One region of the Cytobacillus oceanisediminis genome, then DNA from elsewhere that is predicted to be linked to it. Evidence: a T-box and tRNA genes for the amino acid it is inferred to sense, from the RefSeq annotation. Region 1 holds a T-box; the other holds one or more tRNA genes.
What was found. A T-box is a leader RNA that pairs with one kind of tRNA and senses whether it is charged. The one in region 1 lies ahead of IRB79_RS22670 (valine--tRNA ligase), so its partner is inferred to be a tRNA-Val.
Positions count from the first base shown of each region.

Region 2: it has a tRNA-Val gene. The T-box ahead of IRB79_RS22670 (valine--tRNA ligase) is inferred to sense a tRNA for this amino acid. The anticodon was not compared.

Region 1 is NZ_CP065511.1:4,506,989-4,512,585, reverse strand. It holds gene spoVID (stage VI sporulation protein D) at 128-1,384, shown strand; gene ysxE (spore coat protein YsxE) at 1,494-2,552, shown strand; gene IRB79_RS22675 (hypothetical protein) at 2,566-2,757, opposite strand; T-box leader at 2,998-3,254, shown strand; gene IRB79_RS22670 (valine--tRNA ligase) at 3,410-5,597, shown strand, end outside.
Region 2 is NZ_CP065511.1:1,715,625-1,721,221, reverse strand. It holds gene IRB79_RS08905 (PTS transporter subunit IIBC) at 1-397, shown strand, start outside; gene IRB79_RS08900 (endonuclease/exonuclease/phosphatase family protein) at 399-1,184, shown strand; gene IRB79_RS08895 (GNAT family N-acetyltransferase) at 1,221-1,688, opposite strand; gene IRB79_RS08890 (proline dehydrogenase family protein) at 1,805-2,779, opposite strand; tRNA gene IRB79_RS08885 (tRNA-Val) at 2,978-3,050, opposite strand; gene IRB79_RS08880 (SurA N-terminal domain-containing protein) at 3,297-4,061, shown strand; gene IRB79_RS08875 (YczE/YyaS/YitT family protein) at 4,231-4,845, shown strand; gene IRB79_RS08870 (WYL domain-containing protein) at 4,956-5,174, shown strand; gene IRB79_RS08865 (hypothetical protein) at 5,343-5,597, shown strand, end outside.

The DNA of each region.
Region 1 (5,597 bases):
AACTTTTTCTAAATTAATCTAAGATTCCCTCAGAGCGCTATTTTTCTATTCATAAAGTATCTTAATCCCTCATAGGATTGTTAATGACATAGTGATTAAACGTAAAGATTTGAAGGGAGGAGTCGCTTTGTCTCAGGGGAATCCATCGTGCTTACGATTTTCTTTAGAAGAATCAGTATGGTTTCAAAAAGGACAGGAAGTATCAGACCTGATTTCCATCTCGTTAGACCCCAATATAACAATTCAGGAAAGCGATCAATATGTAACAATCCAGGGCGCACTCGAACTGGCAGGTGAGTATAGACGCAGCGATGAAGAAGCATCTGAGGAAGAACAAGAGGATTTGGCAGTCACCAAATTCGTTCAGACAGTTGAAGAAAGAGGAGAAGGAGTTTGTGAATTCAAACACTATTTTCCTGTCGATATCACTATTCCGAATAATAGAATCCAAAGCATCTACGATATTGACGTTGCGGTAGAGTCCTTCGATTATGTTCTGCCGGAACGAAGCTGTATGAAATTGACAGCTAATTTAACCATAACCGGATTGTATGGTGATCAGCAGCATGTTCCTGTTCAAGAATGGGAGGAAGAATCTGAAGCTGAAACGGAAGAATTAGAGCCTCTGTACAGATCTTCTGCAGTGGCAGAGGAGACAGAGGAAGAAGAAATAATTCAGCAGGAATGGCCTTCTTATCAGCAAGAAGAACAGGAGCAAGAGGAAGAGGAAGAGGAAGAAAGAGAGGAACAGGTATACGCTGGCGCCGAGGAAGATATACGGGAAGAGGAGCCGCAGGAAGAGCAGTCAGAAACAGATGAGGTTTATATTCCATTTGAGGCGGAAGCAAGAAAGCAGCCTGAAGTGGAAGAGCAGGAAGTCATTAAACCGTCAGTGCCGGCAGCGCTCGAAGTAAAACAAGATCAGCCCGAAGAAGAACAGACGCCGAAAACTGCACCGGAAATATCTTTTTCTTCTCAGCGCAATGAGGAGGAAGCACCGCCAACCGCACAGGAAATCTATCAAATGACGGAAGCATCTGAATCAGATAGTCCTTCTTTTGAAAAGAAACCAGTTCAGGCGGCTGTACAGGAAACTCATGAGGAAACAGAGGAATCCTCATCCTCTTCAGAACAGGAAGCTAAGAAGAAGAAACTCTCCAAGAAGAAAAGCATGTCGTTAACAGAGTTCTTTGCCCGTAAGGAAGAGGCAGAGGAACATGTTAAACTCAAGGTTTGCATTGTGCAGAACGGCGACACAATTGATGCCATTGCTGAAAGGTATGATATACCAGCCCAGCAGCTATTAAGGGTGAATCACCTTGAAATCAATCAGGATATTTATGAAGGGCAAGTGCTGTACATTCCTGTTGCGGTAGCCCATTAAATGGTTAAAAGGCTGAGCAGGTATTGATAACCCGCTCAGCTATTTTCGTTTAGCCAATATATTTCAGAAAAACATCATTTTTTCTCATTCTGGAAAGTGAGTGGTTAAGGTGGAAGAAAAAAATCGGCTGCGGAAAGTCTCCCCTATTTTAATTCATTATTCATTAGAGCCGCATTTTGTAGAGGAGTTTGGGAGAGTTCAGAAGGTTTACAGCAGCAAAGGTGTGTTTGCTTTGAAGAAAATAAAGCCTCAGCATGGAGCGGATTTTATAAGGCATGTACAAACTCTCTTTCAAAAAGGCTATAACAGAATTGTCCCTATTTACCCGACGGTGGATGGAAGATATGCAGTGCTCCATCAGAATGAATTATTTTATTTAATGCCCTGGATGTCCAATGAAGAAAAGGAGGACAGATTTGAGAGGCATCAGCAGATGCTGAGGGAACTAGCAAGACTGCACACATTGTCCTCGCGGGAAGTTTCTATAAAAAAGGATGACCGAACCGAACATTATGAAAAAACCTTGCAGGAATGGGAGAAAGAAAAGGAGTTTTTGGAGGGATTCATAGAAGCCTGCGAAAGAAAAGAGTATATGTCTCCTTTTGAGCTAATGTTTTCCCTATATTATCACGACGTCAGCCAGGCATTGAAATTCTCCACAAACAAATTGAAAGATTGGTATGAAAAAACAAAAGAAAGCGACAAAGCACGAACGGTAATCATTCATGGTAAAGTTTCAACCGAACATTTTCTATACGATGATAGGGGATATGGGTACTTCACGAATTTTGAAAATGCAAGACAGGGGTCGCCGCTCCATGATATATTGCCGTTCTTATCAAGAACACTGAAAACCTATCCAAAAAGATCGGAAGAATGTGTAGAGTGGATTTACACTTATATGAAATACTTTCCATTCAGAGACGATGAGATGTTGCTGTTTCAAAGCTACTTTGCTCATCCGGGTCCTATTATCAGGGCTGCTGAACAATATTATAAAGGGGAAGGAAAAAGGGGAGAAAGAAAGGCTGTCCAGCATTTGCAAAGGCAGTATTGGCTTTTGAAAAATATTGAATATGCTGTAATGAGAATCGATGAGATCGAGAGGCAAAAACAAGAAGCAAAAGCAGCTGCCGAAGCTCAAGCGCAAGAAGGAGCCCAAAGCTAAAAGATGCGGGCTCCTAAACCAATTGAAGATGGAAAGCAATAGCAATCAGAATGAACAGCGATAGCAGCAGTACATCAAAAGTGGTAGGCAGCAAAATTGTTCTTATGCCTTGAAAAACACAGAACGGGATTATGAACTGTGCACATACATTCCTGAAAGTTCTTAACCAGGGAGGCAGTGTGTAAGGATTATATTTTCTTCTCATTGTCGCATGCCCCTTTCCCGAATGTTCATATGTATATTCTATGATTCATTTTTCGGTAAAGTGCCTATTTTCGTTTCTTTCCTGAATAACGGCATTTAAAAACTCCCCTAAAGAAATTTTTTTCTGGCAAAAATCATCATCACTTCGATGGAAATAATGAATAATATATAAAAAACTCGGGTATCCTTATTGACTATAACAGTCTTTTTTCGGTAGTATATTTTATATATAAAATTGTATATCGATGCTAAGACAGGGAAGAGTACAATGGCCATTTGCCTTTTAGAGAGGAAAACCAGCAGCTGAAAGGTTATCCAGGCAGAACCGTTGGAAGGTCGCCCTAGAGCATCTTTTGCGAAAGGCTGCAGCCAAGTAGTAAAAGACGGGAAATCCGTTATCTGATTAAGTGTCAATCTCTATAAGAATGTCTTTCCCTGATTTTCTTTAGTGATTGAAAAAAAGGTGGTACCGCGAAGCATACTCCATTCGTCCTTTTATGGCGAATGGAGTTTTTTATTTTTAAAAGAAAGTATTCAATTCTGAACGTCGATAACTGTCTAGCTCCAGCGCTTACCCCCTCGAGGTGTCGGGGGTGGGCAAGGCGCTTCCGCTTTTCTTGTTTAGGATTGTTTTTAGAAAGGAAGAATGACACATGGATAATAATGAATTATCAATGCCAACGAAATATGATCCGCAGGGGATTGAAAAAGGACGATATGACTGGTGGCTCGAAGGGAAGTTCTTTGAAGCAAAAGACGACGAAACTAAGCAGCCCTATACAATTGTGATTCCGCCTCCGAACGTAACAGGAAAGCTTCATCTTGGCCATGCATGGGATACGACCCTTCAGGATATCCTCACCCGGATGAAGCGTATGCAGGGATACGATGTTTTATGGCTTCCAGGCATGGACCATGCGGGTATTGCCACTCAGGCAAAGGTTGAAGAAAAGCTTCGCAATGAAGGCAAAAGCCGCTATGATTTAGGCCGTGAGAAGTTCGTAGAAGAAACTTGGAAATGGAAAGATGAGTATGCGAGCCATATTCGCCAGCAATGGTCAAAGCTTGGATTAGGGCTTGATTACAGCCGTGAACGCTTCACCCTTGATGAAGGCTTATCAAAAGCTGTTAGAGAGGTTTTCGTTTCACTTTATAATAAAGGTTTGATTTATCGCGGCGAGTACATCATCAACTGGGATCCGTCTACGAAAACGGCCCTTTCTGATATCGAAGTTATTTATAAGGATGTTCAAGGTGCTTTCTACCATATGAGATATCCTCTGACAGATGGTTCGGGACATATCGAAATTGCCACTACACGCCCTGAAACGATGCTTGGCGATACAGCTGTAGCAGTACACCCGGAAGATGATCGATATAAGCATTTAATCGGCAAAATGGTTAAACTGCCGATCACAGGACGCGAAATTCCAATTGTTGCAGATGATTATGTAGAAATGGATTTCGGGTCAGGCGCAGTAAAAATTACGCCGGCTCATGACCCAAATGATTTTGAAATAGGAAACCGCCACAATCTTGAAAGAATTCTTGTAATGAATGAAGACGGCACAATGAACGGCAGAGCCGGTAAATACAAAGGTATGGACCGCTTTGAATGCCGAAAGCAGATCGTGAAGGATCTTCAGGAAGAAGGAGTTCTTTTCAAAATTGAAGAGCATATGCATTCTGTGGGCCATTCAGAGCGCAGCGGCGCAGTTGTTGAACCGTACCTTTCAACACAATGGTTTGTAAAAATGCAGCCTCTGGCTGATGAAGCCATCGCTCTTCAAAATAAAGAGGAAAAAGTAAACTTTGTTCCAGAGCGATTTGAAAAAACGTATCTGCGCTGGATGGAAAATATTCGTGACTGGTGTATATCACGCCAGCTTTGGTGGGGCCACCGCATCCCGGCCTGGTACCAAAAAGAGACAGGTGAGGTTTTCGTAGGGCACGAAGCGCCTGAAGATATTGAAAACTGGGAGCAGGACAAAGATGTTTTGGATACCTGGTTCAGTTCAGCCCTATGGCCATTTTCAACAATGGGCTGGCCGGATATTGACTCAAGCGATTTCAAGAGATACTATCCGACTGCAGCTCTGGTAACTGGCTATGACATCATTTTCTTCTGGGTATCACGAATGATCTTCCAGGGTCTCGAATTTACAGGAGAGCGTCCATTCCAGGATGTATTAATTCATGGTCTTGTTCGTGACTCTCAAGGACGCAAGATGAGTAAGTCCCTTGGAAATGGCGTTGATCCAATGGATGTAATCGATCACTATGGTGCTGATTCACTCCGTTATTTCCTTTCTACAGGAAGCTCACCGGGACAGGATCTGCGCTTCAGTATGGAAAAGGTAGAGGCAACATGGAACTTTGCCAATAAAATCTGGAACGCATCCCGCTTTGCATTAATGAACATGGATGGATTAACATACGAAGAAATTGATTTGAGCGGTGAAAAGTCTGTTGCTGACAAATGGATATTAACCCGTTTGAATGAAACAATTGAGACGGTTACAAGATTGTCTGACCGCTACGAGTTTGGCGAGGTTGGCCGAGTGCTATATAACTTCATTTGGGATGACTTCTGTGATTGGTATATCGAAATGGCGAAGCTTCCGCTGTATGGAGAAGATGAAGCTGCCAAGAAAACAACCCGCTCCATCCTGGCATATGTTCTGGACAATACAATGCGTCTGCTGCATCCATTTATGCCATTTATCACGGAAGAAATTTGGCAGAACCTCCCTCATTCAGGTGAATCCATTACGGTTGCCCAGTGGCCGGCAGTAAACGATGAGTATACAGATAACCAGACTGCAAACGAAATGAAGCTGC
Region 2 (5,597 bases), 2.5 Mb from region 1:
TGTAAACTTTTTAATTGCCTGTCTTATATTCTTCGGATTAAACTTTGGTGTTGCCAATTTTATGATCAGAAAATTCAACTTCCCTACACCAGGACGTAATGGAAACTATATTGAAGAAGAAAATACTGCTTCATCTTCAGATACTTCAGTCAAGAAAAATTCACTAGCCCCTGTGTTAATTGAATTATTAGGCGGAAAAGAAAATATTGAAGATGTAGATGCCTGCATGACCCGCTTGCGTGTCACAGTAAAGGACACTTCATCAGTTGCTGGTGAACAGGACTGGAAGAAGAATGGAGCTTTAGGTCTTATCGTTAAGGACAAAGGCGTTCAGGCAATTTATGGACCAAAAGCAGATGTCCTTAAATCTGATATACAAGACCTGCTGGGAGCTTAAAATGAAATTATTAACTCTCAACTGCCACTCATGGCAGGAAGATCAGCAGCTGGAAAAAATTAAAATTCTTGCTGAGGCTATTAAAGAGAACCGCTATGATGTCATCGCTCTGCAGGAAGTCAGCCAGCATATCAATGCCCCTTTGATAGACGGCCATATCAGAGAAGATAATTATGCATTGCTGTTAATTGAAGAATTGAGAAAAATAGGTGTGGAAGATTACGTATTTAAATGGGATTTCTCACATATTGGCTATGATATATATGAAGAGGGTCTTGCAATCATGACCAGGTATGAAATAGAAGAAAATCATTCATTTTTCATTACAAAAAACCAAGACCAGAAACACTGGAAGACACGAAAAATAGTTGGTATTAAATTAGTTCATCAAGATAGGCCCATCTCCTTCTATTCTTGTCATCTCGGCTGGTGGCACGATGAAGAAGAATCCTATAAATTCCAGGTTGAATCTCTTCTTGCACAAGTACCAAAGGATGAATCCGCCATTTTAATGGGAGATTTCAACAGCTCGGCTTATGTCCGCAATGAAGGTTATGACTTTCTGACAGGCAATGGGCTCTACGACACTTATGAATTAGCTTCCAGGAAGGATTCGGGTGTTACTGTTAAAGGAAAGATTGCCGGCTGGGATGACAATAACCATGATATGCGGATTGATTTAATTCTTTCGGCTCAGCCTATCCATCCGAAATATTCACGGGTTATCTTTAACGGCACACACAAGCCCATCATTTCAGATCATTATGGTGTGGAAATTGAAATATAGGCAAAAGTCCCTGACAATTCAGTCAGGGACTTCTTTTTACACTTTTAGCCTGTAGATGGGTTCAGGATGGAAGGCCTGAAAAATCTCACCTGTTGGTTCAAAGCCAACTTTCTCATAAAGAATAGCCGGCTCATTCTCCTTGATGACTGATAGGTAGATTTCATCACAAGCATACATCTCTTTCATTTCCTCTATCACAAGTTTAATAGCCGGTATACCGTACCCTTTCCTCTGAAATTGATGACCGAGCATCAGGCTAACAAGTTCATAGCGGTCATGATCCCTGTCCAATCCATGAGTTGCAAAGCCAATTAATGTTTCCCTGTCATATATGGCTTTGCATGTCCAGCCATTTACAGATGCCAGTGCAATGAAAAAAGCATTGGAACCGACAAATCTTTCGAAAATTTGAAACTTCTTTTCCTGATCTTCCTCTGATTTCAGATTAATGAGATCAAAAAAATTTTTCTCTGTTACTTGTTTCAGCTGCAAGTCCATGTCCATTCCATATCTCCCCTCTAATCATTCTCAAATTTAATTCGCAATTACCCCAAAAAATTCCTTTTAAGATAACATAAAAAAAGCCTCCCTGCTTAATAAAACAGGGAGACTTTGCAGTATTATTTTTTCTGCTTCTTTGTCAATCTGCCTAATAGGAAAGCTCCTGCGGCCACACCAATCACTGTATTGGTTTTCTTATTAAATACCTGCTTGGCAACAAGGTTTAAATTCTGCGGCCTTTCAGCCAGGCGCCTCATGAAGTAGCCGTACCAGTCATTTCCAAAAGGTACATACGTACAGAAATTATAGCCTTCACCAGCAAGCTTCAGCTGCATATCCTTGCGGAAGCCATAAAGCATTTGAAATTCAAATTTCTCTTTAGGGATATTGTTAGCCCTTACAAAATCTTTTACATGATTAATTACTTTATGGTCATGTGTTGCAATGGATGTAAATTTGCCATTCAGCAAATGCCATTCTATTAATTTTATAAAGTTAGCATCGATGTCACTTTTTTCCTGAAAAGCAATTTCTTCAGGCTCCTTATAAGCCCCTTTTACAATTCGCAAGCGGAAATCCTTATATTTCATTAAATCTTCTTCAGCATCCAGAAAATAGGCTTGAATAACTGAACCTATGTTATTATATTCTTTAGATAATTCATCCAGTAAATCAAAGGAAGGCTGCAGACGCTTAGAGTCTTCCATATCCATATTCACAAAAATACCATAATGGCTTGCTCTCTCTACTATCTCCCTAACATTTTCAAGACAGAAAGAATAGTCGATATCCAGGCCTAATTGGGAAGGCTTTAAAGATATATGTGCATCCACCTGATTTACATGAATGGCCTCTATCACTTCAATTATTTGTTTTTTCGCTTCTGCCGCCTCTTCCTTTTTATATACAAATTCCCCGAGGTTATCGACAGTACAAGAGATGCCATGAGCATTAAGCTCTTTTATGCTTTGAATTGCTTCATCTAAATTTGTTCCCGCAACTACACTCTGCGCTCCCAATTTCAACCCATATTTCTTTGCAGCGCTATTCAGAAATTCGTTTTGGGAAAGGCCGATAAACAGATCTTTCAACATAGAAATATCCCCTAACTCTTGTAATTTCACAATGAAATTATAGCATAGATTTTTAATAAAAATTATTTTGTGAATTTTTATATTTTAACGATTCCCCATCACTGTTTCGTTAAAACATTGCAGGAGTTCCCAGTTCAAAAGATAAAATCCCTGTAAACAAAAAAGTGCCTGGCTATCAGCGGCCAGACACTTTAAGTATGATTCCGACTGGGTTCGAACCAGCGACCTCTACCCTGTCAAGGTAGCGCTCTCCCAGCTGAGCTACGGAATCGTTATAACATTCCCCTATATTGGGGACAATATAAAATATACTTCTTTCTCTCATAAAAGTCAATACCTATATTTCATCCATAAACTATAAAGTTAGCAGCTTGGAAACTAGATTACATTCCCATTACAAATTCTGCATTTATGCCTTTAAGGTATCTTTTTGAGAATTTTTGCTTTATAATGCCCTCTATATGATTCTTTTGTTAGCTGAATCAAACCTTACAGGGTTACGGAAGGAGAAATTTTAATGAAAAAACTAATGTATCCCTTTTTACTAGTTTTAATATCTGCCGTTTTAGCTGCTTGTGGAGCTGATGATGAAAGCAAGAGTGCAGATAAAAAAGAGGAAGCGAAAACAGCTGAAACCGACCAGCAGGACCAGCAAAAGCAAATGGAAGAAATGCAAAAGAAAATGGACAAGCAAAAGCTTGATGAAGAAAAGACTGTCGCAATCGTTAATGACCAGGAAATTCTTGGCCGCGAGTATAACAGCGTGCTTACTTCATCACAGATGATGTATCAGCAAATGGGACAAGACCCTACTACCAAAGATGCTGCAGAGAAAATCAAGGAGCAGACACTCGACAGTCTAGTCGGCCAGACACTTCTTCTCCAGGAGGCAGACAAAAAAGGCTACAAAGCTTCTGATGAAGAAGTCAAAAAGCAGCTGGAAGAAACAAAAGGACAATTCAAGGACGACAAGGAATTCGAAACAGCAATGAAACAGGCTGGCCTTAACCCTGACTCATTAGAGAAGGAAATTGCCAACAATATAAAATATACGAAATATATTAACGGCGAGATTAAACCAGGGGAAGTTACAGATGCTGAAATTCAGAAATTCTATGATGAATATGCCAGCCAGGGCGGTGCAGAAGGACAGGAGCCACCTAAATTGGAGGAAGTAAAGCCTCAGATCAAACAGCAGCTCGAACAGCAAAAACAGCAGGATATGCTGGTTAAGCATGTAGAAGAATTGAAGAAAAGTGCAAAAATTGATATTAAGGTATAAGTATTTTTTAAACAGTTCCCATATATGGGAGCTGTTTTTTATATGTTAGAGAATTAAAAAAAGTGCTATTCCCTATACTGGACTGTTATGAATACTAAATAATTTTCTTCCTTTTCTTTCCCTTGAGAATTTATTTAAATACGGTAATATGTATTGGGGAGGATACAACATGATTAAACACACAACATTCATTCAAATAATTGCAGGTTATTTAATTCTCACTCTCGGTGTCTCATTAATTATCTTATCCAATCTTGGTGCAGGTGCCTGGGACACTGTTTATGTTGGCCTTTTTAATAAGTTCGGTCTGACAATTGGAACATGGTCATTTCTGGTCACAGCATCCCTTATATTTTTCAATGCTCTGCTGACCTGGGAAAAACCCCAGTTTAAATCATTTATTGGCACCATTTTAGCGAGTGTGGGGATCGATTTTTGGATGGAGCTTGTTTTCAGCGGCATCACAGTTACAAACTTTTCCCTTCAGATCCTTGCCTTTATTTCAGGTGTCTCATTACTGGGCTTCGGGGTATCTATTTATATCCGTCCGCAATTATTCAGCGGCCCAATTGATGGATTAATGATCGCAACTGCCAAAAGGCTCAATATCAGCATTAAGACTGCACGTATAATTAATGAATTTTTAGCATTGGCCATTGGCCTTATCTTAGGCGGTCCAGTTGGATTAGGCACCTTGTTCGTAGCCGTCTTTTTAGGCTATGCCATACAATACGGCACTGTTTTGCTTAATCACTTGAAAACTAAGGGTTTAAAGATTATTTAAAAGACTTCATTTGTGAAGTCTTTTTTTTATGCGAACAAATTTTCGCATTCCACTTGATTAAGAACAAGCGTTCGTGTATAATGTAAATAAAAGTAAGGAGGGATTTCTCTATGAAAGGAATTCTTTATCGAGCTATGGAAGAGAGAAAGCCTGTGGAAATCATTTATCTCTCCAAACGCAATTCATTTACACAAAGAAAAATATTAATCAAAGAGCTTCGAGGCAGCACGATTTTAGCCTATTGTTTATATAGAAAACAAATGCGCATCTTCAACTTGAACCATATCATGTCCATTTTGCCCGAAAATAAAGCTCGCCAGATCAGCTAATAATGAGATTTCTTTCATACTTGAACCTTCAAAGCCTGTATTTCACATAAGAAGTACGGCTTTTTTCTGTGCTTCCTTTCTTCCCGATTATCCTGCCCTCATTGGGGTATATACTTTTTAACCGGGTTTGATCCCATAAAGACATCACGCTCAGAAAGGAAGGGTTCTGTGAAAAATAAAACATTGATTGCTGCAATGTTTGCAGGAAGCCTCATAATGGCAGGCTGTAATCCGAACGAAGAACAAATTGTAGAGGAAGAAGATAAGAATAATCCGTCAACGGAAGAACAGCGGGCGGAAACAGAGGAAGCGCCGGGAGAAAACAAAAAGATCACTGAAGAAGTTGGTTTGGGAGACACACGAGACCTTTTCACAAAGGCTTATGGAGATAATAAAAACAATGATGAAATTGCCCGCTTCAAC